One region of the Streptomyces sp. NPDC088725 genome, then DNA from elsewhere that is predicted to be linked to it. Evidence: riboswitches for the same ligand, from Rfam matches in the RefSeq annotation. Region 1 holds a riboswitch; each other region holds the start of a gene.
The links. A riboswitch is a leader RNA that binds a small molecule or an ion and turns the genes downstream of it on or off. The one in region 1 is predicted to bind thiamine pyrophosphate.

Region 1 (9,635 bases):
GCGAGGCCTACAGCTCCTTGCGGAAACCCTCCGCGGTCCGCAGGAAGAGATCGTTGGCCTCGTACTCACCGATCGTGACGCGTACGCCTTCGCCGGCGAAGGGCCTTACCACCACACCGGCCCGCTCACACGCGGCCGCGAAGTCGAGCGTGCGCTCTCCGAGCCGCAGCCAGACGAAGTTCGCCTGCGTCTCCGGGACGGTCCAGCCCTGGCCGACCAGCGCCCCGTGAACCCGCTCGCGCTCACCGACCAGCGCGCCGACCCGCCCCAGCAGTTCGTCCTCGGCCCGCAGCGAGGCGACGGCCGCGTCCTGGGCGATCTGGCTGACGCCGAACGGGACCGCGGTCTTGCGCAGCGCGGCGGCCACCGGCTCATGGGCGATCGCGAAACCGACCCGCAGCCCGGCCAGACCGTACGCCTTGGAGAAGGTGCGCAGCACGGCCACGTTCGGGCGCTCACGGTAGATGTCGACGCCGTCCGGCACCTCGGCGTCCCGGATGAACTCGCAGTACGCCTCGTCGAGCACCACCAGCACATCGTTCGGCACCCGGTCCAGGAACCGCTCCAGCTCGGCCCTGCGCACGACCGTGCCGGTCGGATTGTTGGGGTTGCAGACGATGATCATCCTGGTCCGCTCGGTGACCGCGCCGGCCATCGCGTCCAGGTCGTGCACCTCACCGGTAGTCAGCGGCACCTGTATGGATGTCGCGCCGGAGATCTGCGTGATGATCGGGTACGCCTCGAAGGACCGCCAGGCGTAGACGACCTCGTCACCGGGGCCGGAGGTGGCCTGCAGCAGCTGCTGCGCCACGCCGACGGACCCGGTTCCGGTCGCCAGGTGCGACACGGGCACAGCGAATCGGTTGGCGAGTTCCTCCATCAGTCCGGTACATGCCATGTCCGGGTACCGGTTGAAGGTGCCCGCGGCCTCGATCGCCCGCTCCATCACGCCGGGCAGCGGCGGATAGGGGTTCTCGTTGGAGGACAGCTTGTACGCCGCCGGCCCGTCGGACCCCGCGGGCTTGCCGGGCTTGTACAGGGGCACGCCGTCCAGCTCGGCTCGCAGCTTGGGGCTCGTCTCACTCACCGCAGGTCCTCCTGGCCAGTCATGGATTCGTACACCGTCAATGCTGCTCACCTTATGAGGATTCGCGGTCGCTGCGAATGACGGTCGCAGAGAGAGACGGAGAGGGTGACGGGGAGAGGGGGGCGCTCGTCTCTGTGGTGCGCGCTGGTGGCGCGCGCCGTGGCGCGCGTCCCTCGTAGAGGTGAGTTGAGACCTCTTCGAGACATGGGCCCTTCGACAGGTCCATGCCGCTCCACACATGGAAGTCGAGCGTCAGAGGCCGTCTCTCCCTCTCCTTCCGTAGCCATCGGTCGTTTTCGATCTTGCAGAAACGTGCCTGTTACCGGGTGAATATGCGACCGGCCCAACCGCCCGCCTGCGCCCTACTATCGGCTCGCCATGACAGCAGCAGGGAAACACCAGGTGAGCCGGACGGGCACGACCCGCCGGGGAAGCCGGCAGGGTCGGGCGGGCATCCGGGACGTAGCCGCCGCAGCCGGTGTCTCCATCACGACTGTCTCGGACGCGCTCAACGGCAAGGGCCGCTTACCCGACGCCACCCGACGCCACGTCCGAGAGGTCGCAGAACGGCTGGGTTACCGGCCGTCCGCCGCCGCCAGAACCCTCCGTACCGGCAAATCGGGCCTCATCGGCCTGACCGTGACGACGTACGGGGATGAACCTTTCACCTTCACCGAATTCGCCTACTTCGCCGAGATGGCCAGGGCGGCGACCTCCGCGGCGCTGGCCCGCGGCTACGCCCTCGTCATCCTTCCCGCCACCTCCCGCCATGACGTCTGGTCGAACGTCGCCCTCGACGGCACCGTCGTCATCGACCCCTCCGACCACGATCCGGTCGTCACCGAACTCGTCCGCCAGGGCCTGCCCGTCGTCTCCGACGGACGCCCCGCGGGCACCCTCCCCGTCACCGCCTGGGTCGACAACGACCACGAGGCGGCCGTCCTCGATCTGCTCGACCATCTCGCCGCCGCCGGCGCCCGCCGGATCGGTCTGCTCACCGGCACCACCACCGACACCTACACCCGCCTGTCCACCACCGCCTATCTGCACTGGTGCGAGCGCGTCGGCCAGGACCCGGTCTACGAGTCCTACCCCGCCCACGACCCGTGCGCCGGAGCCGTGGCGGCCGACCGGCTGCTCGCGCGCCCCGACAGGCCCGACGCCGTCTACGGCCTCTTCGACCCCAACGGGACCGATCTGCTCGCCGCCGCCCGGCGCTACGGCCTGCGCGTACCGGACGACCTGCTGCTGGTCTGCTGCAGCGAGTCCACCGTGTACGCGGCCACCGAACCGCCCATCACCACGCTCTCGCTCAAGCCGCGCCGCATCGGCACCGCCGTCATCCAGCTCCTCATCGACGCCATCGAGGGCATCGATACCGGCGCTCCGCTCGAACAGGTGATACCGACCGAACTCATCATCAGGACGTCGTCCCAACGGCGTCCGCACCGCACCACGGTCAGCCCTCCCCGGTCCCCCGCCGGAGACTGACGGCTCCGGACGGAGACCGGGGCGAAAGTCCAGACCTTTCACAATGGGGACGATCGGTAGGAAAACAGCCGGTGATCGGAGAGAGGGAGCGGATTCATCGCCCCTGGTGCGTCACACAGGACGGGCCGCATTCCTATGATGGGCGCACGACACTGCGGACCTCTCCCGACCTCCGGTGGGCTCACCCCCACCAGGCCGGGCCGGGCCGGGAGGTGTACGGCGGCGCGACGGTGGTGGAGGGGTCGATGACACAGGGGGCCGGCCAGGGACTCGCGGTGCGTACGGCGACGTTGCGCGACTTCCGCGTACCGCCGTACGCACTGGTGCCCGTGCAGTCAGACGAGTTCGCGCCGACCGGACCGGACGCCCCGCCGGGCGCCGCCGCGTCGGTGCATCCCGGCAACGCCGTACCGGAGGACGAGCTGCCGGAGGGCTACACACCCACCGTGCGCGATCTGCCGGTCATCAACAGGGGCGACACCGTCCAGGTACGGGTCGCGGCCGCTGACACGCCCTCACCGGACGGTCTCGGCCCGCTCTTCGTCGTCGGCGACGTGCACGGCTACCTCGACGAACTGCTCGCCGCCCTCGCGGAACAGGGCCTGATCGACACCGGGGGCAACTGGGCCGCGGGCACCGCGAGGCTCTGGTTCCTCGGCGATTTCACCGACCGCGGCCCCGACGGCGTCGGTGTCATCGACCTCGTCATGCGCCTGTCCGCCGAGGCGGCGGCAGCCGGCGGCTACTGCAAGGCCCTCATGGGCAATCACGAGTTGCTGCTCCTCGGTGCCAAGCGGTTCGCCGACACGCCCGTCAACTCCGGCGCGGGAACCGCCACCTTCCAGGCCGCGTGGCTGCTCAACGGCGGGCAGCGGCACGACATGGAACGCCTCCAGGACGTCCATCTCCAGTGGATGTCCCGGCTGGACGCGGTGGTCGAGGAGGACGGGCATCTGCTGATGCATTCCGACACGACGGCCTATCTCGATTACGGGTCCAGCATCGAGGACGTGAATGACACCGTTCACCAGATCCTCACCCGCAATGATGTCGATGAGTGCTGGGAACTGTTCCGCAAACTCACCAAACGTTTCGCCTTCCGCGACGAAGGCCCGCAGGCCGTTCAGGAACTGCTTTCCCAGTACGGCGGAACACGCATCGTCCACGGCCACAGCCCTATTCCCTATCTGCTCGGGGAAGTCGGCACCGAAGACTCTTCCGACGACGAGGAGCGAAGTCCTGTCGTGGAAGGGCCGCATGTATATGCGGACGGACTTGCCATCGCCATGGACGGCGGCGTGACCATGGAAGGAAAACTGCTGGTGGTCCAACTCCCCCTGCACAACTGAAATCGAGGTGGGCAGGGGATTTCCGGAAACCCTCTGTCGCGCGATGCCGGAACAGCTTTGCTTTCGGATCATCCGTGACAAGCTTTCCTCCGTCTCTGCCAACGGACCGTTCCACGGGGGCAATCCGGCCCTCCGGAGCATCGGGGGATGCGATGAACGGCGCTCCGCACCTGACCGGCGAGGACCGCGCCTGTTTCGAGCGGGTCCTCGACGAGGCACTGCGCCACTTCGAGCAGGCCTCGACGAGGCGCTGCGCCACGCACACGAACGTCCTGATCCTGACCGGCCCGGACAGCGGCTCAGCACAGCACACCTGCGCACCAGGGCCCTGACCGCCAGAGCATCGATCACGACGGCCGCCGCCGAGTACGAGCACTACGCGAAGCTGTGCGAGGAGCGCGGGGAACCGTCTCCCGCGCGTTCGGTACGTGCTTCCCCCAGGCCTCTCCTCTGGGCGACGGGGCCCGGAGAGGCGCCGGGCCGGCCGCGATGATCGCGGTCCTCGTCCCGGTACTCACGGGCGCAGCGGCAGTGATTTACCTGCTCGTCGGCCATCTCCTCAAGGCGCTCGGTTCACCACCCGCCTTCGCCGTCGGCCGGTTCTCCGGCGCCGTCACCGTGATCGACCTGCCTGCCGCCGCCGTCGGACCGCTCATCGCGGCCCTGCGCAATGCCTCCACGCACCTCCGGACCGAAGCGCCGGACGAGGAGCCGCCCGCCGAGCTGGCGGTGGCGCGGGAGGCATGGCGCGACGCACTGCTGGCGTGTGGCATCGAGCCGTTCCTGCGGACCGCCGCGCCTGGGCCTGACGTGCCCCCGCCGCCGGGCTGCCCCGCAACTCCCACGATCGGCTACAGCCGCCCGGACTTCTCCAGCCCGGCCGACGGCTCCGCCCCAGGCGCCGCCGGGGCCACCGCGGACCGGGCTTCTCCAGCCCCGGCCACGGCGGCCCCGAACACGGGCCCGAGCAAGCGGACGAGTCGGCGCGACGCACTTTCAGGCCGCCGCGGTTCAGGCGGCTCAGTCGTCCGATCGGTCCGCGAGCGGCAGGTACACGCGGTTCCCGCTCGCCGCGAACTCCTTTGACTTCTCCAGCATCCCGGCCGCGATCTCCTCGTCCGAGGCAGAGGCTGAGGGGACCAGATCAGGGGCAAACTGCTCGGTGATGCTCCTGCTGATCTTCATCGAGCAGAACTTGGGACCGCACATCGAGCAGAAATGCGCGGTCTTGGCCGGCTCCGCCGGAAGCGTCTCGTCGTGGAACTGACGCGCCGTGTCCGGGTCCAGGGCCAGGTTGAACTGGTCCTCCCAGCGGAATTCGAACCGCGCGTCCGAAAGCGCGTCGTCCCATTCCCGCGCCCCCGGATGGCCCTTGGCCAGGTCCGCCGCATGCGCCGCGATCTTGTAGGTGATGACGCCGGTCTTCACGTCGTCGCGGTCCGGCAGGCCCAGGTGCTCCTTGGGCGTGACGTAGCAGAGCATCGCCGTGCCCCACCACGCGATCATGGCCGCGCCGATGCCCGAGGTGATGTGGTCGTACGCGGGAGCCACATCGGTCGTCAGCGGGCCCAGCGTGTAGAACGGCGCCTCCTCGCAGATCTCCTGCTGAAGGTCGATGTTCTCCTTGATCTTGTGCATCGGGACATGTCCCGGACCCTCGATCATCGTCTGTACGTGGTGCCGCTTGGCGACCGCGTTGAGTTCGCCCAGGGTGCGCAGCTCGGCGAACTGCGCCTCGTCGTTCGCGTCGGCGATGGAGCCGGGCCGCAGACCGTCACCGAGGGAGTACGTCACGTCGTACGCGGCGAGGATGTCGCACAGCTCCTCGAAGTTCTCGTACAGGAACGACTCCCGGTGATGCGCGAGGCACCAGGCCGCCATGATCGAGCCGCCGCGCGAGACGATGCCGGTCTTGCGGCGGGCCGTCAGCGGTACGTACCGCAGCAGCACTCCCGCGTGGACGGTCATGTAGTCGACGCCCTGCTCGGCCTGTTCGATCACCGTGTCCTTGTAGATCTCCCAGGTCAGCTCCTCGGCCTTGCCATCGACCTTCTCCAGCGCCTGATAGAGCGGGACGGTGCCGATGGGGACGGGGGAGTTCCGCAGTACCCACTCGCGGGTGGTGTGGATATTGCGGCCGGTGGAGAGGTCCATGACCGTGTCCGCGCCCCACCGGGTGGCCCAGGTCATCTTGTCCACCTCCTCCTCGATGGACGAGGTGACCGCGGAGTTGCCGATGTTGGCGTTGACCTTCACCAGGAACCGCTTGCCGATGATCATCGGCTCGATCTCCGGGTGGTTGACGTTGGCCGGCAGTACGGCGCGACCCGCTGCGATTTCGTCGCGGACGATCTCGGGGGCGACGTTCTCCCGGATCGCGACGAACTCCATCTCCGGCGTGATGTCCCCGCGCCGCGCGTACGCGAGCTGCGTGACGGCCCGGCCGTCACGGCCCCGGCGCGGCTGGCGTGGCCTGCCGGGGAAGACGGCGTCGAGGTTGCGCAGTCCGCCGCGCGGTGCGGTGTGCTTGAGGCCGTCGTCCTCGGGGCGGACGGGCCGGCCCGCGTACTCCTCGGTGTCGCCGCGCCCGGTGATCCAGTTCTCCCGCAGCGGTGCGAGACCACGGCGTACGTCGGTCTCGACAGCGGGGTCGGTGTACGGCCCTGACGTGTCGTACAGCGTCACGTCCTCGCCGTTGGTGAGGTGCACTTGACGGACCGGCACAAGAAGGTCCGGGCGTGAGCCCTCGACGTATCCCTTGTGCCAGCCGATGGACTTTTCTGCCTGGTTCGAGGCAGGCGTGCGTGCGTCCTGAACGGTCATGAGACCTACTCCCTACGCCGGCATTACCCGGTAACAGGTTCAGCGGTCGGCGCAGCGTGGGGTCCGGAGTCTCCCGGGACCACTCGGTCAGCGCCCTCTCAGCCCGGTGCTCCGAGCTCCCGCGTGTGCAAAGGCGTCACCACGCTAACGCCCGGCCGGGCGCGCTGAACAGAGGGCCCCTCCCGTTCTTGCGATGATCTGGCGGTGACCTCACCCCAGCAGACCCACGAACCGGGCGCCCACACGCACAGCCACGGGCCCGCCGCGCCGGTTTCCCGACACCTCCGCAAGGTGATCGCAGCGGTCCTGATTCCGTTCACGGCCGCCGTGGTCGTCGGACTCGCCATCCTCTGGCCGGGCGGCGCTCCCGCCCACGAACGCACCGGTGTCGGCTTCGACCGGCAGACCGAGCAGGGCCGCGTGGTGCAGATCGTCCAGGTGGACTGCAAGGACATGAATGCCGCTCAGGTCCCGTCGACGGGCGACACCTCGACCCCGCAGGGACGCGAGGCGCAGCGGGCACAGACCGGGGAGTGCGAGAAGGCCACGATCGAGGTCACGAGCGGCAAGGACAAGGGACGGAAGTTCGTCGAGGTGGTCCAGCCGGACGCACCGCGGCAGTTTCACGTGAAACAAGGCGTTGTGGTGGCATACGCACCGGACGCGCCGCACGATCTCCAGTACTCCGTGACGGATATGGACCGTAAGGTCCCGATGACCCTGCTGGCCGGGATCTTCGCGCTGGTCGTGGTCGCGGTGGGACGGCTCCGCGGTGTGATGGCACTGATCGCGCTCGCCGTCTCGTTCGCCGTGCTGACGCTGTTCATTCTTCCGGCGATACTCCAGGGCTCGAATCCGCTGATCGTGGCGGTGGTCGGATCGAGCGCGATCATGCTGATCGCGCTCTACATGTGCCACGGGCTGACGGCCCGTACGTCGGTCGCGGTCCTCGGCACGCTGATCTCACTGCTGCTGATCGGGCTGCTCGGATCGGTCTTCATCGGCTGGGCGAGCCTGACCGGCAACACCGACGACAGCACCGGCCTGATCCACGGGCTCTACCCCCACATCGACATGAGCGGTCTGCTGCTGGCTGGCGTCATCATCGGTTCGCTCGGTGTGCTCGACGATGTGACGGTGACCCAGACCTCGGCGGTCTGGGAGCTGCATCAGGCCGACCCGACGATGGGCCCGCGCGGGTTGTACCGGGCAGGCATCCGGATCGGCAGAGACCACATCGCCTCGGTGGTCAACACGCTGGTCCTCGCGTACGCGGGCGCGGCGCTGCCGCTCCTGCTGCTCTTCTCGGTCGCGGAGTCGAGCGTCGTCACCGTGGCCAACAGCGAGCTGGTGGCGGAGGAGATCGTACGGACCCTGGTGGGCTCGATCGGCCTGGTCGCCGCAGTGCCCGTGACGACGGCACTGGCGGCGCTGGTCGTGTCCGCGGACCGGGCGGGCGCGGCGAAGCCGTGGACGAGCGCGCCAGGCCCGTCCACGGGCACACCGGAGCTGCCCGCGGGGTACTCCGTACCGGAGCAGAGCGCGCCGCAGCGCGGGCGGGGCGGCGGGGGCCGGCGCCGCAAGAAATAGCTCACGCAGCGGCCCGGCCCGCCCGCGCCGCGGCCCGCCGGGCCCGGCCCGCCTCACCCGGCCCCTTACGGCGGGCCCGCCTGCCCGGCTCCTTACGGCGGGCCCGATGCGGCCGGCCCGCCCGCCCGGCCCCTGCGGCGCCGGTCCGCGGTTCGGTCAGCCGGCGTTCTCCTCGGCGAGGATCCGGCCGAGCGCGTCCTCCAGGCTCCCCTCGAAGTCACCGAGCGTGCGTTCCTGGCCGAGCGGGACCAGTCGGTCCGTGCGGTCCAGGAAAGCGACCAGCGGCGGAGCGCTCACCCTGAAAAGCGCGTGGTCCTCGCCGACCTGCAGCCGGATATGAACATCCGACAGATTCTCCGGCTCGGTCGGCGCGATGTGCACATCACCGTCCCCACTGGGGGTGTTGATGCCGTCGAGCAGCAGCTCACGGCCGAAGGTCCAGGTGACCGGGGCATCGCCGGGCAGATGGAAGGTCATCCGCACCGCGTACGGATCCCCCGTCTCGTAGTGGAGCTCCACCGGAATCCGGAACGAGAGTTCCTCGGAGACGAGGAAACTCATCAGGACCTCGGCTTGGACGGACTCGCGCATCGTGCACCACTCCGGAGTAGATAAGGCTGGGAATCATCCCCTGAAAACTCTTGACGCAATCGTCCTGTAAGCGCTAGCAGATCACAAGGAGTAATTTTTCAGATACTGATAGAGAGGGTTGACTAGGTCAGAAGCGGGATTGGTCTCTCTGCGTAACCATCCGCTCCTCCAGGCAGCCTTCTCCCCTGATGGAGCGGCAGGGAAGCGGTGCCGAAGCGGCACAGAAATGGCCAGGTCCACTGCGGGGGATCCGGCCGTCACTGACCGATCGGATCAACGATCTTGCTGCGACGATTCTGCAGAGCCTCGGCCCGCGCCAGCCTCTGCACGGCGTCACCGAGCACGAAGACGCCGTTCTCCCGGCGCAGATAGCCCTCGTGTGTCAGTGTGCGCAGCAGGTGATACGCGGTGGGCAGCGGAAGCCCGGCCTCACGGGCGAGCTGCTTCGCGGGAGCCCCGTCCGGGTGTGCCCCCGCGGACTCCATGAGTCGCAGGGCTCGTTGCACCGATCCGATGAGGGTAGGGACGGCGGTTCTTGTCACTGTGGCCAAAGGTCACCCCCAGGCGGGCTTACGGGCGAGAGCCCGCCCGCGGGGCCACTTTAGGGGCAGGCCGACCGCCTGGATGGTTTCCCCTTCGCCTTTCCCTCGCGCGGGCTAACGGCCGGGCCGCCGCCGGTCCTGCCGGTCGCCGCGGGAGGACGA
Region 2 (9,635 bases), on a different contig from region 1:
AGTGCGAGACGGACTTCGTCGCCAAGGGTGACAAGTTCCAGGCCGTCGCCAACACGCTCGCCGCGCACGTCGCCGCCACCACCCCGGCCGACCTGGCGACCCTGCTCGCCTCGGAGATCGAGGCCGGCAAGACCGTCCAGGCGTACGTCGACGAGGCCAACGCCAACCTCGGCGAGAAGATCGTCCTCGACCGCTTCGCGCAGTTCCCCGCGGACGGTGGCTTCGTGGCCACCTACATGCACCGCACCATGCCCGACCTTCCGCCGCAGGTCGGCGTCATCGTCGAGCTGGACAAGGAGAACGCCGAGGTCGCCAAGGACATCGCGCAGCACATCGCCGCGTTCGCCCCGCGCTACCTCACGCGTGACGAGGTGCCGGCCGACGTCGTCGAGAACGAGCGCCGTGTCGCCGAGGCCACCTCGCGCGAGGAGGGCAAGCCCGAGGCCGCCCTCCCGAAGATCGTCGAGGGTCGCGTGAACGGCTTCTTCAAGGAGGTCACCCTCCTCGACCAGCCGTTCGCCAAGGACAACAAGAAGAGCGTCAAGAAGATTCTGGACGAGGCCGGTGTCACGCTGAAGCGCTTCTCGCGCATCCGCGTCGGCGCCTGACCGTCAGCGCAGTTGTACGCGAACGACGCCGGACCCCGCTAGGGTCGGGTGCAGTCGTCGGCCGTGCACGTGCCGGACGACCGCAGATCTGACGAGGAGGCCATTGCCGCGAGGGACACCACTACCCAACGGCAATGGCCTTCTTCGTATGTGCATGAGGAGATCTCGATGAACAAGGGCGCGGACGCCAACCAGTCTGCCGACTACAGGATCGACCCCGGCAAAGGGACCGGACGCTTCATGCTGAAGCTCTCCGGTGAGGCGTTCGCCGGCGGGGGAGGACTCGGAGTCGACCCCGACGTCGTACACGCCATCGCCCGCGAGATCGCCGCCGTCGTACGCGACGGCGCACAGATCGCGGTCGTACTCGGCGGTGGGAACTTCTTCCGCGGCGCCGAGCTTCAGCAGCGCGGTATGGACCGGGCACGCTCTGACTACATGGGCATGCTCGGCACGGTGATGAACTGCCTGGCGCTCCAGGACTTCCTGGAGAAGGAAGGCATCGACTCCCGCGTCCAGACCGCCATCACCATGGGACAGGTCGCGGAGCCCTACATCCCGCTGCGCGCCGTGCGCCACCTCCAGAAGGGGCGCGTCGTCATCTTCGGCGCCGGTATGGGCATGCCGTACTTCTCCACGGACACGACGGCGGCCCAGCGTGCTCTGGAGATCGACGCCGAGGCGCTGCTGATGGGCAAGAACGGCGTGGACGGGGTGTACGACTCCGACCCCAAGACGCATCCCCAGGCGGTCAAGTTCGACGCGCTGGAGTACAGCGAGGTCATCGGCCGTGACCTGCGGGTCGCGGACATGACCGCGATCACGCTGTGCCAGGACAACAAACTGCCGATCCTCGTCTTCGAATTGCTGGCCGAGGGCAATATCGCGCGTGCGGTCAAGGGTGAGAAGATCGGCACTCTCGTGAGCGACCAGGGCACCAGGGACTGATCCTGGGCTGCCCCGCACGGGGATGGACAAAGCCCTGCCGGTCGGACACCGTGCAGGAGAAGACGCGACGCAGGTTCCGCAAGGACCGGTAGCAGGCCGGACCGCTCAAGACACGCAGGAGCAAGTGGTGATCGAAGAGACCCTCCTCGAGGCCGAGGAGAAGATGGAGAAGGCCGTCCTGGTCGCCAAAGACGACTTCGCCGCGATCCGCACAGGGCGGGCGCACCCGGCGATGTTCAACAAGATCGTGGCGGACTACTACGGTGCCCTCACCCCGATCAACCAGCTCGCCTCGTTCTCCGTGCCCGAGCCGCGGATGGCCGTGGTGACCCCGTTCGACAAGAGCGCGCTGCGCAATATCGAACAGGCGATCAGGGACTCCGACCTCGGGGTCAACCCGGGCAACGACGGCAACATCATCCGGGTGGTGTTCCCCGAGCTGACGCAGGACCGCCGCAAGGAGTTCATCAAGGTCGCCAAGACCAAGGCCGAGGACTCGAAGATCTCGATCCGTGCCGTGCGCCGCAAGGCCAAGGAAACGATCGACAAGCTCGTGAAGGACGGCGAGGTCGGCGAGGACGAGGGCCGCCGCGCGGAGAAGGAACTCGACGACACCACCGCGAAGTATGTCGCCCAGGTGGACGACCTGCTCAAGCACAAGGAAGCCGAGCTGCTCGAAGTCTGATGAACGACTCTTCCTGGGGTGCCCCGCCGACAGCCGGTTCCTGGGGACCGCCCGACCCGGGGGCTCCCTCGGCGGGTCCCGCATACGATGAGCCGGACGCACAGCAGACTCGTCCCATGCCCATCGTGCCCGAAGGACCCGTGAACGGCGGGGACCAGGACGCCGCCCGGAGAGCTGTCCGGCCGCCGGGCGCCCCCCTGTTCCGCGACGAGAGGCCGCAGGAGTCCATGTCAGCCCCTCCGCCGCCCCCGCCTGAGAAGAAGCGGGCGGGCCGTGACCTGCGCGCGGCCATAGGGGTCGGCCTCGGGCTCGGTGTGGTCGTCGTGGCCGCGCTCTTCATCGTGAAGGCCGTGTTCGTCGGCGTCGTCGTGGTCGCCTCCGTGGTCGGTCTGTGGGAGCTGACGTCCCGGCTGGACGAGAAGAAGGGCATCAAGGCCCCGCTCGTCCCGCTGGCGCTGGGCGGCGCCGCGATGATCGTCGCCGGATACGTACGCGGCGCGGAGGGTGCCTGGGTCGCGATGGCCCTCACCGCGCTCGCCGTACTGATCTGGCGGATGACGGAGCCCCCCGAGGGCTATCTGAAGGACGTCACGGCCGGCGTGTTCGCCGCGTTCTACGTGCCGTTCCTCGCCACGTTCGTGGCACTGCTGCTCACGGCGGACGACGGCCCCCGGCGCGTCCTGATGTTCCTGGTGCTGACGGTCGTCAGCGACACCGGCGCGTACGCCGTCGGCTGGCGCTTCGGCCGGCACAAGCTCGCGCCGCGCATCAGTCCCGGCAAGACCCGGGAGGGTCTTTTCGGGGCGATCGCCTTCTCGATGGCGGCCGGTGCGCTCTGCATGGAGTTCCTCATCGACGGCGGGATCTGGTGGCAGGGGCTGCTGATCGGCCTCGGAGTCGCCGTCAGCGCCACCCTCGGTGACCTCGGCGAGTCCATGATCAAGCGGGATCTCGGCATCAAGGACATGGGCACGCTGCTGCCGGGACACGGCGGCATCATGGACCGGCTCGACTCCCTGCTGCCGACCGCTCCGGTGGTCTGGCTGCTGCTGGTGCTGTTCGTCGGTTCCTGAGCTGTCCGGTCCCTGGGTGGTTCGGTTGGTGGTTTCGTCCGTTCCTGAGTTCATCGGTTGTCACCAGGACCGCGCCTGACCAGGCACGTTGGAGCAGAGGGTCCGTTGTCCACAGGGCAGCGGACCCTTTCTCGTGCGTCTGCGACACTGGTACGACCATGCCTGTACCCGGAGAACTCACTTTTGCCGCGCCCCGCGGAGCCAAGAAGCCCCCGCGGCATCTCGCCGACCTCACCCCCGCCGAGCGCCGCGAGGCCGTCGCCGCGGTCGGGGAGAAGGCGTTCCGCGCCAAGCAGCTGTCCCAGCACTACTTCGCGCGCTATGCCCACGACCCCGAGCAGTGGACGGACATCCCGGCCGCCTCGCGCCAGAAGCTCGCCGACGAACTGCTGCCCGACCTGATGTCGGTCGTGCGCCACATCTCGACCGACGACGACACCACCCGCAAGACGCTGTGGCGGCTGCATGACGGCACGCTGGTCGAGTCCGTGCTCATGCGCTACCCGGACCGGGTCACCATGTGCATCTCGTCGCAGGCGGGTTGCGGGATGAACTGCCCGTTCTGCGCGACGGGACAGGCCGGCCTCGACCGCAACCTCTCCACCGCCGAGATCGTGCACCAGATCGTGGACGGCATGCGCGCGCTGCGCGACGGCGAGGTCCCCGGCGGGCCCGCCCGGCTCTCCAACATCGTCTTCATGGGCATGGGCGAGCCGCTCGCCAACTACAAGCGGGTGGTCGGAGCGGTCCGCAGGCTGACCGACCCCGAGCCCGACGGGCTGGGTCTCTCCCAGCGCGGGATCACGGTCTCGACCGTCGGTCTGGTCCCCGCGATGCACCGGTTCGCCGACGAGGGCTTCAAATGCCGTCTCGCCGTCTCGCTGCACGCGCCGGACGACGAGCTGCGCGACACCCTCGTGCCGGTCAACACCCGGTGGAAGGTCCGCGAAGTGCTGGACGCCGCGTGGGAGTACGCGGAGAAGTCCGGCCGCCGGGTCTCCATCGAGTACGCACTGATCCGGGACATCAACGACCAGGCGTGGCGCGGCGATCTGCTGGGCCGGCTGCTGAAGAACAAGCGGGTGCACGTCAACCTGATCCCGCTCAACCCGACTCCGGGATCGAAGTGGACGGCGTCGCGCCCCGAGGACGAGAAGGCGTTCGTCGACGCGATCGCGTCCCACGGCGTGCCCGTGACCGTACGGGACACCCGCGGCCAGGAGATCGACGGCGCGTGCGGACAGCTGGCGGCGGCCGAGCAGTAGAGCGTTTCGCCAGGGCATCTCTTACGGGAGCGCCGACGGGCCGGTGGCTCGCGGCCCCCTGTAGCCTTGGTTCGAACGAAAAACATATTCCGACAGGGGAGCGCCACAGCGCTGAGAGTGCGGCACATGTCCGTGAGAACGGGCAGCGGCCGCAGACCCTCTGAACCTTGCCCAGGTCATTCTGGGTAGGAAGTTCGGACATCACTCAAGCTGTTGCGCCCTGCCCGGATTCCGCTCGCCCGCGAGCGGAATCCGGGCAGGGCCGCGTCTTCTCCTGGTCATCCCAGGAGGAATTTCAGTGGGCACCACCAGAAAGATCACGCTGGCCGCCGTCGCCGCCGCGCTCGGCGTCTCGACCCTCGCCGCCTGCGGCTCGGGCGGCTCCGGCGGCTCGTCGGCGTCCGGTGACGGCGCGAAGTCCAAGGACGTCACGCTCGTCAGCCACGATTCCTTCGCCGCCTCTCCGGCCGTGCTGAAGGAATTCACCAAGGAGACCGGTTACACGGTCCATGTGATCAAGAGCGGTGACGCCGGCGAGGCGGTCAACAAGGCCGTTCTCACCAAGGGCTCGCCGCAGGGCGACGTCTTCTTCGGCGTCGACAACACCCTGCTCTCGCGCGCCCTCGACAACGGCCTGTTCACGCCGTACAAGGCCAAGGGCCTCGACCAGGTCGAGCCGGCCGCTCAGCTCGACAAGGACAAGAACCGCGTCACCCCGATCGACACCGGCGACCTCTGCGTCAACTATGACAAGAAGTACTTCGCCGACAGGAAGCTCGCGCCGCCGGCGTCCTTCGACGATCTGATCAAGCCCCAGTACAAGAACCTCCTCGTCACCGAGAACGTCGCGACCTCCTCACCTGGCCTCGGCTTCCTGCTCGGCACGGTCGCGCGGTACGGCGACGACGGCTGGCAGGACTACTGGAAGAAGCTCACGGCCAACGGCGTGCGCGTGGTGGACAGCTGGGAGCAGGCCTACAACGAGGACTTCTCCGGATCCGCCGGCGGCAAGAAGGCCAAGGCCGACCGGCCGCTCGTCGTCTCGTACGCCTCCAGCCCGCCGGCGGAGGTCGTGTACGCCGAACCGCGGCCGGCGCAGGCACCGACCGGTGTCGCCACGGGCACCTGCTTCCGGCAGATCGAGTTCGCCGGGCTGCTGGACGGCGCGAAGAACGAGGCGGGCGGCAAGGCGCTGATCGACTTCATGATCAGCAAGGAGTTCCAGGCGGACATGCCGCTCAACATGTTCGTGGACCCGGTGGTCAGGGGAGTGAAGCTGCCGGACGTCTTCACCGAGTTCGGCGCGAGCGTCGACAAGCCGTGGACCGTGACTCCGGACAGGATCGCGGCCGGGCGTGAACAGTGGATCCAGTCGTGGACCTCACTCGTCGTGAAGTAACCGGACCGCCCACCGGTCCCCAGCCGTCCCCGGACGCCCGGACAGCCGCCCGTTCCCGGGCGGCCGTTCGCGCGAACGCCGTGCGGCTGGGGCTGATGGCCGGCCCGCTCGTGTTCTTCGCGGTCTTCTTCGCCTATCCGGTGGCCGCGATCGTCGGCCGCGGGCTGAAGACCGGCGGCGCCTGGCAGTTCGGCCGGATCGGGGACGTGCTCGGCCGCCCCGACATCCAGCACGTCCTGTGGTTCACCACCTGGCAGGCCTTCGCCTCCACCGCCCTCACCCTGCTGATCGCGCTGCCCGGAGCGTATGTCTTCGCGCGCTTCGAGTTCCCCGGCAAGCAGCTGCTGCGCGCCGTGGTCACCGTGCCGTTCGTCCTGCCGACCGTCGTCGCCGGTACGGCCTTCCTCGCGCTGCTCGGCCGGGGCGGGCTGCTGGACGAGCTGTGGGGCGTACGGCTCGACACCACGGTCTGGGCGATCCTGCTCGCGCATGTCTTCTTCAACTACGCGGTGGTCGTACGGACCGTGGGCGGCCTGTGGTCCCAGCTCGATCCGCGGCAGGAAGAGGCCGCGCGGGTACTGGGCGCCGGACGGTTCACCGCCTGGCGCCGGGTGACGCTGCCCGCCCTCGGCCCGGCCGTCGCGGCCGCCGCCCTGATGGTCTTCCTTTTCACCTTCACCTCCTTCGGCGTCGTACAGATCCTGGGCGGTCCCGCGTACTCCACCCTGGAGGTGGAGATCTACCGGCAGACCGCACAGCTGCTCGCCCTGCCGGAAGCGGCCGTGCTGACACTCGTCCAGTTCGCCGCCGTCGGCGCGATCCTCGCCCTGCACGCGTGGACCGTACGGCGCCGGGAAACCGCTCTGAGGCTGGTCGACCCCGCGACCACCGCGGGCAGGCCGCGCGGCGCCGGCCAGTGGACGCTGTTCGGCGGCGTCCTCGTGAGCGTGACGCTGCTGATCCTGCTGCCGCTCGGCGTGCTGGTCGAGCGGTCCTTCGAAGGGCCCGGCGGGTACGGCCTCGCGTTCTACCGGGCGCTCGTCTCCGTCGACACGAGCGGTACCTTCCCCGTACCGCCGATCGACGCGGTGTGGAACTCACTGCGCTACGCCGTGGTCGCGACGGCCATCGCCCTGCTGGTGGGCGGGCTCGCGGCGGCGGCGCTCACCCGCAGGGCCGGCCGGTTCGTACGGGGCTTCGACGCGCTGCTGATGCTGCCGCTCGGCGTCTCCGCGGTGACCGTCGGCTTCGGCTTCCTGATCACGCTCGACAAGCCCCCGCTGGACCTGCGTACGTCATGGATCCTGGTGCCGCTCGCGCAGGCGCTGGTCGGCGTGCCGTTCGTGGTGCGGACCATGCTGCCGGTGCTGCGCGCGGTGGACGGACGGCTGCGCGAGGCGGCCTCGGTGCTCGGCGCTTCGCCGCTGCGCGCCTGGCGCGAGGTTGATCTGCCTTTCGTGCGGCGGGCGTTGCTCGTCGCGGCGGGGTTCGCTTTCGCCGTGTCGCTGGGCGAATTCGGCGCGACGGTCTTCATCGCGCGCGCCGACAGTCCGACGCTTCCGGTCGCCGTGGCCCGGCTGCTCGGACGGCCCGGCGAGATGAACTACGGCCAGGCGATGGCGCTGAGCACGGTCCTGATGATCGTGTGCGCCGCGTCGCTCCTGGTCCTCGAACGTATCCGCACCGACCGCACCGGAGAGTTCTGATGGCCTTGCTGACCCTGGCGGACGTCACCGTACGGTTCGGAGAGCGCAAGGACGCGCGTACCGCGCTCCACGCGGTGGACCTGGAGGTCGCCGAGCACGAGATCGTCTGCGTGCTGGGACCGAGCGGCAGCGGCAAATCGACACTGCTGCGGGTCGTCGCAGGGCTGCAACCTCTCGACGGGGGACGGGTGTTGCTGGACGGAGCCGACCAGGCCGGTGTACCCGTGCACCGGCGCGGGGTCGGCCTGATGTTTCAGGACCACCAGCTCTTCCCCCAGCGCGACGTCGGCGGCAACGTCGCCTTCGGACTGCGTATGCACGGAGTGCCGCGAGACGAACAGCGGCGCAGGGTCGAGGAGTTGCTTGACCTCGTGGGCCTCCCCGGCGCCCGTCGGCGGGCCGTCGCCGCGCTGTCGGGCGGTGAGCAGCAGCGGGTCGCGCTGGCCAGGGCGCTCGCGCCCCGGCCCAGGCTGCTGATGCTCGACGAACCGCTCGGCCAGCTCGACCGCGGTCTGCGCGAACGGCTGGTGGTCGAACTTCGCCTGCTGTTCGGCCGGTTGGGTACGACCGTGCTGGCCGTCACGCACGACCAGGGCGAGGCCTTCGCGCTGGCCGACCGGGTGGTGGTGATGCGCGACGGCCAGATCGCCCAGTCCGGCGCCCCGTTGGAGGTCTGGCAGCGTCCCGCGTCCGCCTTCGTCGCGCGCTTCCTCGGCTTCGACAACGTCGTGGCCGCGACCGTCGGCGGCGCGGCCGCCCACACGGTCTGGGGCAGAATTCCGGTGCCCGCGGGCTCCCCGCAGGGCGAACAGACGCTGCTGGTACGCCCGGCGGGGGTGCGGCTGGTCGCGCCGGCGCAGGCCGCCGGCGGACTGCGCTGCACGGTGGAGGCCCGTACGTTCCGCGGCAGCCGGGTCGCCGTACTGCTGCGCCCCGACAGCGGCCCGGTGCTGGAGGCGGAGTGCGGTCTGCACGAGGCGCCCGAGGAAGGGGCCGCGGTCGGGGTCACCTTCGGCGTGGAGGACGTGGTGGTACTGCCGCGAGAGGAGGGCGAGCGGGGCGCGAGTTGAACGCCCCGCTCGCCGGGTCCGGCCGTCAGGCGGCGGTCAGCCGGGCCAGCGCGCCGGGGGCTTCCTCGACCGTGTCGACCAGCGCGATACGTGCCTCCATCGGACGCTCCTTCGCCAGCGCCTGGAGCAGCGGCCAGGTGGGCAGCTTCCGCGTCCAGTGTTCGCGGTCGACGAGGACCATCGGGGTCGGTTCGCCGTGCGACTGGTAGTAGTTCGGCGTGGCGTTGTCGAAGATCTCCTGGACGGTGCCCGCGGCGCCCGGCAGGAAGATCACGCCGGCGTTGGAGCGGGCCAGCAGGCCGTCCTCGCGGGTCGCGTTCGCGAAGTACTTCGCGATGTGTTCCGCGAACGCGTTGGGCGGCTCGTGGCCGTAGAACCAGGTGGGTATGCCCACGGACGCGCCGCCCTGCGGCCACTTGGCCCGCACATCGAACGCGGCGCGCGCCCAGTCGGCGATGGACGGGTCGAACGACGGTGTCCTGCCGAGGAGTTCCAGCGCCTCGTCCAGCATCTCGTCCGGGTGGGGCGCGGCGTACGCGCCGAGATTGGCGGCCTCCATGGCGCCGGGGCCGCCGCCGGTCGCGACCGTCAGTCCCGTGCGCGCCAGGGACCGGCCGAGCCGGGCCGCCCCGGTGTACGCGTCGGTGCCGCGCGCCATCGCGTGGCCGCCCATGACCCCCACGACCCGTGCGCCGACGAGGAGTTCGTCCAGGGCGTCGGAGATCGCGTCGTCGTGGATGGAGCGCAGCATGGACGCGAAGATGTCGCCGTCGGACCTGGTCCGCCGGAACCACTCGTAGGCGAGGGCGTCCGGGGTCGTCTCGTACCCGTCCGCGAGGCCGTCGAAGAGCTGGTCGGGGGAGTAGAGCAGCCCCCGGTAC
Region 3 (9,635 bases), on a different contig from region 1:
CGGCCCCCGGACGGCCGCCACCCTCGCCGAGATCGGCGATCAGGAGCTGGCGGATCCCCGGCTGGCCACGCTGCTGGACAGCTACGCCCTGGCGTACGGGCTCGACCCCCGGCACACCCCGGGAAGCGCGGCTCTGCTGCCTTACATGGAGCAGACGTTCGGCAGTTGGTACGCCGAGGGCGGGATGCGGGCGCTGGCCCGTGCGGTGTACGAGCGGTGTCTCGCCCGCAGGGTGACGTTCGTGTTCGGGGCCGAGGTGACGCGGATCGTGGAGAAGGACGGCGCGGCGGCGGGCATCGAGCTGGCGGACGGCTCGCTCGTGGCGGCGGACCGGGTGGTGGCGGGCGCCGGGCCTGCCGGGCTCGTGGAGCCGGCCCTGTGGCGTGACGGGGACATACGGCCCCGGGAGGCGGCCGGCGCTCCGGTGCCCGGCCGCTTCACGGTGCTGCTGGCGCTGCGCGGCGCCCGGCCTTCGGACACCGCGCACCGGACGGTGGTGCACGCCCCGGCGGGCCGCGCCGAGGCCGCCGCGGTCTTCGCCGGCCGGACGGCGGAGCGCCCCACCGTCACCGTGCTGCGGCCGGACGACGCGGCCACCCGCCCGGACGACGGCCATGAGGCGGTGACGCTCACCGCGACCGTTCCGCCGCAGGGCCCGGTCGACTGGTCCGACGCCGCACTGCGCGAGCGGTACGCCGATGTGCTGGTGGCGGCCGCGGGCGCGGCCGTGCCCGGGCTGGCGGACCGGCTGCTCTGGCGCGAGGTGCGGACGCCCGCCGACACCGCCCGCGAGACGGGCGCGGAGGGCGGCTCCGTGCCCGCTCCCGCGCTGGCGGGAGCGGCGGGCCGACTGCTGCGGCCGGCCAACTCCACGCTGCTGTCCGGGCTTTACCTGGCGGGCGGCTGGGCACACCCGGGTGGCGGGCTCGCGCACGCCGGGATGTCGGGGACGCTCGTCGCCGGGCTGATCGTCGAAGGGCCGGACTTCCAGGGCTCGCGCTGAACACCGGCGCGGCGCGGCGTGGTCCGGAGCCTGATCCCGTTTATTGAGGACACGCCGGGCCTGGCGGTGATCCGGGGTCCCGGTGACCGACGTACAAAGTGAACTCGCCACGCAAAGAACGGAGATGACGCCGATGTCATCGACTGACACGGGCCGGCACGCGCCGACCGCTCTCATCATCGGGGCCTCGCGCGGACTCGGCCACGCGATGGCGGCCGAATTCCTGGACAGGGGCTGGGACGTCATCGGCACGGTCCGCGACACCACGGCCCGCACGCCCCTGCACGATCTCGCGGACCGGGCCGGCGGTCGCGTCGCCATCGAGCATCTCGACATCAACGAGCCCGACCACCTGCCGCCGCTGCGCAAGCGTCTCGCGGAGCGCCGGCTCGACCTGCTCCTGGTCAGCGCGGGCACCACGAACAATCAGGAGACACCGATCGGCTCGGTTCCGACAGCCGATTTCGTCGAGGTGATGGTCACCAACGCGCTCAGCCCCATGCGCGTCATCGAAGCGCTCGAAGACCTCGTGTCCCCCACCGGACTGATCGGGGCGATGTCGTCCGGGCAGGGCAGTATCACGAACAACACGACCGGCGGCCGTGAGGTCTACCGGGGAAGCAAAGCGGCCCTGAACATGTTCATGCGCGGCTTCGCGGCCCGGCAGGCCGGGACGCGGCGCGCCTTCGTCCTCCTGGCGCCGGGCTGGATCCGCACCGCGCTCGGGGGGCCGGACGCGCCGTTCACCCTCGATGAGAGCGTCCCGCTGTTGGTGGATGTCCTGCTGTCCAGGCAGGGCATGCCCGGTCTGGCCTATCTGGACCGCTCGGGTCAGACCGTGCCCTGGTAGGACCCCGCCGACCGGTTGTGCGGGCTCTACGGGCCGTCAGTAGTGCTGCTGCTCGTTGTAGTTGGGGTCGTAGCCGTACTGCTGCGACTGATCCTGCGGCGGGGCGGCCTGGTCGGTGTCGCGCTGCTGCGGGACCCACACCCCGCCGGGCGGTGTCTCCGCGCCGTACTGCTGGTTCGCGTAGGGATCGGCGTACTGCTGCCGGCCGCCGTAGTCGTCGTACGAGCCGTACTGCTGGCCGCCGTTCGAGGAGCCGATGTACGGGTCGGAGTAGGCGGCGTACTGCTGCTGCTCCGTGCCGTAGTCGTACTGCGTCGCGTAGGCGTCCTGCCCCTGCGCCGGGTACCCGGTCTGCGCCGCGTAGGTGTCCTGCCCCGCGTAACCGTCCTGTCCCGTGTGGGCGTCCTGCGCCGTGTAGGTGTCCTGCGCGTCCTGCTCCGGATAGGCGCCGCCCTGCCCCGGGTACGCGTCGTGGTTCGCGTAGGTCTCCTGCGAGCCGTACGCGCCCTGGCCGGCGGGCTGTTCGTAGCCGGGGTAGGAGTCGTAACCGCCGTACTCGCCCTGCTGATGGGGCTGGTGGGGCTGGTCCGCCTGGCTCGTCCCGTACGCCGTGTCGTTGTAGACGCCGTACTGCCCGGTGTCCTCGGGCATGGGCTGCGGCTCGTAGACCGAGGCGTTCCCCATCGGCGGGGCCGGAGGCTCCGACAGCTCCGACGGCTCGTACTCCAGATCGGAGACTTCGAGGCTGGGCTCACGGTCCGCGGCCGGCGCCGGGCTCTTGCGGCGGCGGCTGGCACCGGGGCTGCCGCCGAGCGACCAGCCGGTGGAGAAACCGCGGCGGAAGGAGAGGGTGACAAAGGTCTGGCCGACCGCGAACGCGATCGCCCCCAGCACGATGACGAAGACGTTGGGCATGAGGACGCCGAGGACGACCCCGAGGAACCCGGTGAAGGCGAGTGCCCGCCAGCGCAGCCGCGCCTTGTACTGAAGCAGTACCTCACCCAGCAGCCACAGCGCCACGATGCCGAATGCGATGTAGAGGACCGTCCAGCCCATGCCCGCCCCCCTCTTGCGGCCGCCGCCCTGGGACAGGGCGGGTGCGGCCGGTCACGACTGCTCGTGCAGTCCGAGATTCTCGTAGATTTCGAGCGTCGCAGTGGAGTTGTTGAGTGTAATGAAGTGCAACCCGGGGACTCCCTCGGAAAGGAGCCGTGCGCAGAACTCCGTCGCGAACTCGATGCCAATGGAGCGTACAGCCGCGGGATCCTCCTTGACGGAGAGGATCCGCTCTTTCAACTCGGCCGGGAAGACAGCTGTACTCAGCTGTGGCAGCCGTTCCAGTTGTCTGACACTGGTGACCGGCATGATCTCGGGAATGATCGGAGTTACGCAACCGGCGGCCTCGACCCGGTCGCGCAGCCGCAGATAACTCTCGGGTTCGAAGAACATCTGTGTGATCGCGTAATCGGCGCCCGCACGGCATTTGTCCACGAAGTGCCGGACGTCGTCGTCCCACCGCGCGGAACGCGGATGCATCTCGGGGAAGGCGGCCACTCCGACGCAGAAGTCCCCCGACTCCTTGATCAGCCTGACCAGTTCGGCCGCGTAGCGCACCCCTTGCGGATGCTCGACCCACTCGCCCATGGGGTCGCCGGGCGGGTCACCGCGTACGGCGAGGATGTTGCGGATGCCGGCGTTCGCGTACTGCCCGATCATATTGCGCAGTTCGGCCACGGACTGGTCGACGGCCGTGAGGTGCGCGACCGGCGTGAGGGTCGTGTCGGCGGCGATCCGCTCGGTGGCCTTGACGGTGCCCTCGCGGGTGGAGCCGCCCGCGCCGTACGTCACGGAGACGAAACCCGGGGCCACCGCTTCAATACGGCGCAATGCGTTCCAGAGGTTGCGCTCACCCTTCTCGGTCTTCGGTGCCCAGAACTCGAAGGAATATGTGGGCCCGGCCGCGAGCAGATCACGCACGGTGTCTGCGTGATCCGCCCAGGTCGAAGCTGTACCGAAAGCCATACGTGCAGGTTAACGAGGGCGAGGCGGTGTCCCAACCCGATCGGGCGCTTTCGCCGGGATTGCCGCGAGGCTGTTCACATCGCGGACACGGATTGGTCGCATTGTCCGACCATATCCGCACTGCGGATTTCCGGACCGCGCTTCTCCGGACCGCGCTTCTGCGGGCGCGCGGTATCCGGGCGGCCCACCTCCGGGCACAAGGTATCCGAGCGCGCGCGTCCGAGCCCGCGCCTCCGGGCGCACGGCCTCAGGGCACACCGCGCTCCCGGACGCGACGGCTACCCGCGCTCCCTGACCCGCTTCGCCAGCGCGGCCGTCGCCGCCGCCGGATCCGGCGCTTCCGTGATCGCCCGTACGACGACGATCCTGCGCGCACCGGCGTCCAGTACCTCTTCGAGATTGCCGGCGGCTATCCCGCCGATCGCGAACCACGGCCGGTCCGTGGCCAGCGAGGCGGCGTAACGGACGAGGCCGAGCCCCGGCGCGTACCGCCCCGGCTTCGTCGGGGTGGGCCAGCACGGGCCCGTGCAGAAGTAGTCCACGCCGGGCTCGGCGACCGCCGCGTCCACCTCTGCCTCCGCGTGGGTGGAGCGGCCGATCAGCGGCGTGCCGCCGAGGATGGCGCGGGCCGCCGGGACCGGGAGGTCGCCCTGCCCCAGATGCAGTACGTCAGAGCCGATGGCATGGGCCACATCGGCGCGGTCGTTCACGGCGAGGAGCTTGCCGTGGCGGCGGCAGGCGTCGGCGAAGACCTGGAGGTGGTCCAGCTCCTCCGCTGCCTCCATGCCCTTGTCGCGCAGCTGCACGACGTCCACACCGGATGCCAGCACGGCGTCCAGGAACTCCGGGAGGTCTCCTCGCGCCCTGCGCGCGTCCGTGCACAGGTAGAGACGGGCGTCGGACAGCGCCGCGCGAGCTGTCGGCGCTGTGCGAGCTGTGGACATGCGGGATTCCCCCCAGAGCGGATGCGGGACGGGTGTCCCGTCGGTGCGCGGTACGGGCGACGGCGCTCACGCGCGCTCATTCACGCGCGCGGTCGGGCGCGCCGCCGCCCCCGGTACCGCGAGTGGTACGGCCGTCAGAAGGCGAGCGCCTGGGCCCGGCGCTTCACCTCCGTGCCACGATTCTCACTGAGCGCCTGCGCGGGCGTGCCCGGCAGGGTCGGGTCGGCGGTGAAGAGCCATTCCAGCATCTCTTCGTCAGTCCAGCCGACATCCCGCAGGAGCGTCAGGGTCCCGGTGAGGCCCTTGACGATCTTGTTGCCGTCAATGAAGGCGGCGGGCACCTGGAGCGCGCGGTTCTCACCGCGGCGCACGGCGATCAGCTGGCCTTCCTTCACCAGCTGCCGCACACGCGTCACCTGGACATCGAAGATTTCGGCGATGTCGGGCAGGTGCAGCCACTCGGGGACGAGGGCATCGATCTTTGCGTCAATCTCGGTCACAGGAACAAGCCTGCCATCCCGGACTGACAGACGGTACCCGGAACCGGGCGGCGTGCCCCTCATGGACCTCGCCGTTCCCCTCGCGGAAGGGCCGGAGAACGCTTCAGGACGGCTGGAGAACGGACTTCCGCAGCGGTACGGAGGCGTCGGCGGCCAGCTCCGGATCCAGTCGCGCCCCGGCCTCGATCAGCTTGCGTCCCTGGGCCAGATCGCGGGGCCTGCCCACGGCCAGCAGCGCGACCAGAGCGCCTTCCCGCAGCCACACCACCGACCAGGCGGCGCCCTCCGGGTCGCCGCGCCACACCAGCCGGTCGGCCCCCGCGTGGTGCCCCGCGTACTGCACGAAGCGGCCGAACTGCTCGGACCAGAAGTACGGGACCGGGTCGTAGACCGCCTCGCCCTCACCCGCGATCAGGGCGGCGACCGTACGGGGTCCCTGCAGGGCGTTGTCCCAGTGGTGCACGAGCAGCCGTTCGCCGTAGCGCGCGGAAGGGAAGGACGCGCAGTCGCCGACGGCGTACACGTCGGGCAGCGAGGCGCGCAGCTTCTCGTCCGCGGCGATCGCGCCGTCGGGGCCGAGGCCGATCCCGGAGCCGGCCAGCCAGCCGGTGGCGGGGCGGGCCCCGATGCCGACGACCACCGCTTCAGCCGCCAGTTCGCGCCCGTCCGCGAGGAGCACCGAGCCGGGCCGCACGCCCGCCACGCGCGTGCCGGTCAGCAGTTCGGCGCCGCTCTGCGCGTACCAGTGCGCCATCGGAGCGGTGACCTCGGCGGGCAGCGCGCCCGCGAGCGGCCGGTCCGCGGCCTCGACCACGGTCACGGCGCAGCCGGCCTCGCGGGCGGCCGTCGCGAACTCCGCGCCGATCCAGCCCGCGCCGACGATCACGATGTCCTGCCGCCGCGCGAGCACCGGGCGCAGCCGCTCGGCGTCGTCCAGCGTGCGCAGCGGGTGGACGCCGTCCGCCGCGGCGGTTTCCGAGCCGGGCATCGTGATGGGTTCGGCGCCGCAGGCGATGACGAGGATGTCGTACGGGACGGGCGGGCCTGCCGCGGTGTCCAGCTCACGTTCCCCGGGGCGCAGCGCGGTGACTTCGACGCCGAGCCTCAGCTCGACGGAGAGCGCGTCGAAGTCGATGTCGAAGGTGGAGTGCTCCGCCGTGCCGAGCAGCAGCGCCTTGGAGAGCGGCGGCCGGTCGTAGGGCGGGTGCGGTTCCGCGCCGATCAGGGTGATCGGGCCCCGGTGCCCGCGCTCGCGCAGGGCCACCGCGGTCTGCACCCCCGCCATGCCCGCGCCGACGATGACGACGCGCCACTGTTCCGTCTCTGTCCGCTGCTCGCTCACCCGCTCACCTTAAACAGCTGACGCCCTGTCAGGGAACGGTGGTTCCCCGCCCCCGCGCCGTCGCCTTACCGGGCGGCGGGAGCGGACGCTAGTCTGGCGCGGGAAACTACCTCGCGGGAGCCCGGACGCACCGGGCTGAGAGGGAGGCCGACGCAGCCTCCGACCGTACGAACCTGATCCGGGTCATGCCGGCGAAGGGAGGGGCTGGACGCCCATGCAGTCATCTCGTCCAACCAGTCAGTCATCCGGTCATCGTTCCGGTCAGCCATCCGCTCATCCGCCCGGTCAGCCGTCCGAGCGGCCCTCGGGCTCCGACGTCCTGATCATCGGTGGCGGGATCGTCGGCCTGGTCACGGCGTGGCGTGCGGCGCAGCGCGGGCTGCGTACCGCCGTCGCCGATCCGCTTCCCGGCGGCGGCGCCGCGCAGGTCGCGGCCGGCATGCTCGCCGCCGTCACCGAACTCCACTACGGCGAGCAGACGCTGCTCGGGCTCAACCTGGCCTCCGTACAGCGCTATCCGGACTTCGTCACGGAGCTGGAGGAGGCGAGCGGCCGGGGGACCGGCTATCGCGCGTGCGGCACGCTCGCCGTGGCGCTGGACGCGGACGACCGCGCCCAGCTGCGTGAACTGCACGTCCTCCAGCAGGGTTCCGGTCTGACGTCCGACTGGCTCACGGGGCGCGAGTGCCGCCGTCTGGAGCCGATGCTCGCGCCGGGCGTGCGCGGGGGCCTGCGGGTCGAGGGCGACCATCAGATCGATCCGCGCAGGCTGTCCGCCGCCCTGCTGACCGCGTGCGAACGGGCCGGGGTGGTCTTCCACCGCGCCTGGGCCGACCGGCTGTCGGTGGTACGCGGCCGGGCGGCCGGTGCCGTGCTGGCCGGCGGGCGGCAGGTCCACGCGGACCAGGTGGTGCTGGCGGGCGGCAGTCGCAGCGGCGGGCTCGCGGGCGTGCCCGCCGAAGTCCTGCCGCCGGTACGGCCGGTCAAGGGGCAGATCCTGCGGCTGACGATGCCTCCCGGGCGCCCGCCGTTCCTGTCCAGGACCGTGCGGGCCGTGGTGCGGGGCAGCCAGATCTACCTCGTACCGCGCGAGAACGGCGAGCTGGTCGTCGGCGCCACCACGGAGGAACTGGGCTGGGACACCACGGTCACGGCGGGCGGGGTGTACGGACTGCTGCGGGACGCGCACGAGTTGGTCCCCGGCATCACCGAACTGCCGCTCACCGAGACCCGGGCGGGACTGCGTCCGGGATCGCCCGACAACGCGCCCCTGCTCGGTCCCACGGCGCTGCCGGGACTGCATCTGGCCACCGGCCACCACCGCAACGGCGTGCTCCTCGCCCCCGTCACGGGCGAGGTGATGGCCACGGTGCTGACCACCGGCGAACTTCCCGAGGTGGCCCGCTCCTTCACCCCTCTGCGCTTTCCCACAGCCACAGGCCACCTCCCCACAGGCCCCGCCACCGCAGGCCCCGCCGCCTCCGTACGTCAGGAGCAGCCCGTATGAACCCCGTCGGTCCCACGGACGGCGCCGCCGTCACCGTCACCGTCTCCGTGAACGGAGAGCCGCACGCGCTCGCCCCGGCGACCACGCTCGACGTCCTGGTCGCCGCCCTGACCCCCGCGCCCTCGGGTGTCGCCGCCGCCGTCAACGAGACGGTGGTCCCGCGCACCCGGTGGCAGGGCACCGTCCTCGGGGACGGCGACCGGGTCGAAGTCCTCACCGCCGTCCAGGGAGGCTGAGCACCATGGCCGACGACACGCTCGTCATCGCCGGCACCGGGTTCACCTCCCGGCTGATCATGGGGACGGGCGGAGCGCCCAGCCCCGACGTCCTGGAACGGTCCCTGGCCGCCTCAGGCACCGAACTCACCACCGTCGCCATGCGGCGCCTCGACCCCGCGGTGCGGGGCTCCGTCCTGTCCGTGCTCACGTCCCTCGGCATCCGCGTCCTGCCCAACACGGCGGGCTGCTTCACCGCCGGCGAGGCGGTCCTCACCGCGCGGCTCGCCCGCGAAGCTCTGGGCACGGACTGGGTCAAGCTGGAGGTCGTCGCCGACGAACGCACGCTGCTGCCCGACCCGATCGAGCTGCTGGACGCGGCGGAGACGCTGGTGGACGACGGGTTCACGGTCCTGCCGTACACGAACGACGATCCGGTGCTCGCCAGGAAACTGGAGGACGTGGGCTGCGCGGCGATCATGCCGCTCGGCTCACCGATCGGCTCCGGCCTCGGCATCCGCAACCCGCACAACTTCCAGCTGATCGTGGAACAGGCGCGCGTGCCGGTCGTCCTGGACGCGGGCGCGGGCACCGCGTCGGACGCCGCGCTCGCCATGGAACTGGGGTGCGCGGCCGTGATGCTGGCCTCCGCCGTCACCCGTGCGCGGGAGCCGGTACTGATGGCCGAGGCGATGCGGCACGCGGTGGAGGCCGGCCGCCTCGCCCACCGCGCGGGCCGTATCCCGCGCCGCCACTTCGCGACGGCGTCGTCCCCGGCGGAGGGCCTGGCGGCACTGGATCCCGAGCGGCCCGCGTTCTCTCCGGCGGGCGGCGGCGAGTAGCGGCGAGTACCGGGTGGTGTCACAGCTCGGCTGCGGAACGGGTACCGGTTCACCCCGGGTATGCGGACGCGCCGCGCGCGGCTCGTAGACTCGGCGCGTGGATACGACCCTCAAGGACCCGATTGTCGGGCAGGTGCTCGACGGCCGCTACCGCGTCGACGCCCGCATCGCCGTCGGCGGGATGGCCACGGTCTACCGGGCGGTCGACACCCGGCTCGACCGTGTCCTGGCGCTCAAGGTGATGCATCCCGCCCTCGCGGCGGACGCCACCTTCGTGGAGCGCTTCATCCGTGAGGCGAAATCCGTGGCGCGCCTGTCGCACCCCAATGTGGTCGGCGTCTTCGACCAGGGCGCACAGGGCGCGTACGTCTATCTGGCGATGGAATACGTGGACGGATGCACGCTCCGCG

Region 2: another riboswitch for thiamine pyrophosphate. It lies ahead of ACIP6N_RS23010 (thiamine ABC transporter substrate binding subunit); the one in region 1 lies ahead of thiC (phosphomethylpyrimidine synthase ThiC).
Region 3: another riboswitch for thiamine pyrophosphate. It lies ahead of thiO (glycine oxidase ThiO); the one in region 1 lies ahead of thiC (phosphomethylpyrimidine synthase ThiC).

Annotation. Positions count from the first base shown of each region.
Region 1 covers NZ_JBIVLO010000004.1:378,801-388,435, reverse strand. Annotated here, with positions in the region: gene hisC (histidinol-phosphate transaminase) at 8-1,087, opposite strand; gene ACIP6N_RS11945 (LacI family DNA-binding transcriptional regulator) at 1,466-2,578, shown strand; gene ACIP6N_RS11940 (metallophosphoesterase) at 2,824-3,927, shown strand; gene ACIP6N_RS11935 (hypothetical protein) at 4,080-4,259, shown strand; gene ACIP6N_RS11930 (hypothetical protein) at 4,417-5,013, shown strand; gene thiC (phosphomethylpyrimidine synthase ThiC) at 4,948-6,750, opposite strand; TPP riboswitch at 6,743-6,883, opposite strand; gene ACIP6N_RS11920 (YibE/F family protein) at 6,955-8,340, shown strand; gene ACIP6N_RS11915 (SsgA family sporulation/cell division regulator) at 8,497-8,931, opposite strand; partial or broken gene ACIP6N_RS11910 (helix-turn-helix domain-containing protein) at 9,198-9,416, opposite strand.
Region 2 covers NZ_JBIVLO010000009.1:187,265-196,899, forward strand. Annotated here, with positions in the region: gene tsf (translation elongation factor Ts) at 1-608, shown strand, start outside; gene pyrH (UMP kinase) at 777-1,556, shown strand; gene frr (ribosome recycling factor) at 1,684-2,241, shown strand; gene ACIP6N_RS23000 (phosphatidate cytidylyltransferase) at 2,241-3,314, shown strand; gene rlmN (23S rRNA (adenine(2503)-C(2))-methyltransferase RlmN) at 3,473-4,579, shown strand; TPP riboswitch at 4,664-4,789, shown strand; gene ACIP6N_RS23010 (thiamine ABC transporter substrate binding subunit) at 4,878-5,978, shown strand; gene ACIP6N_RS23015 (ABC transporter permease) at 6,074-7,684, shown strand; gene ACIP6N_RS23020 (ABC transporter ATP-binding protein) at 7,690-8,754, shown strand; gene ACIP6N_RS23025 (LOG family protein) at 8,780-9,635, opposite strand, start outside.
Region 3 covers NZ_JBIVLO010000002.1:309,411-319,045, forward strand. Annotated here, with positions in the region: gene ACIP6N_RS05275 (phytoene desaturase family protein) at 1-1,003, shown strand, start outside; gene ACIP6N_RS05280 (SDR family oxidoreductase) at 1,137-1,853, shown strand; gene ACIP6N_RS05285 (hypothetical protein) at 1,890-2,909, opposite strand; gene metF (methylenetetrahydrofolate reductase [NAD(P)H]) at 2,961-3,875, opposite strand; gene thiE (thiamine phosphate synthase) at 4,154-4,819, opposite strand; gene ACIP6N_RS05300 (Rv2175c family DNA-binding protein) at 4,954-5,319, opposite strand; gene ACIP6N_RS05305 (NAD(P)/FAD-dependent oxidoreductase) at 5,423-6,604, opposite strand; TPP riboswitch at 6,765-6,878, shown strand; gene thiO (glycine oxidase ThiO) at 6,876-8,168, shown strand; gene thiS (sulfur carrier protein ThiS) at 8,165-8,404, shown strand; gene ACIP6N_RS05320 (thiazole synthase) at 8,410-9,225, shown strand; gene pknB (Stk1 family PASTA domain-containing Ser/Thr kinase) at 9,323-9,635, shown strand, end outside.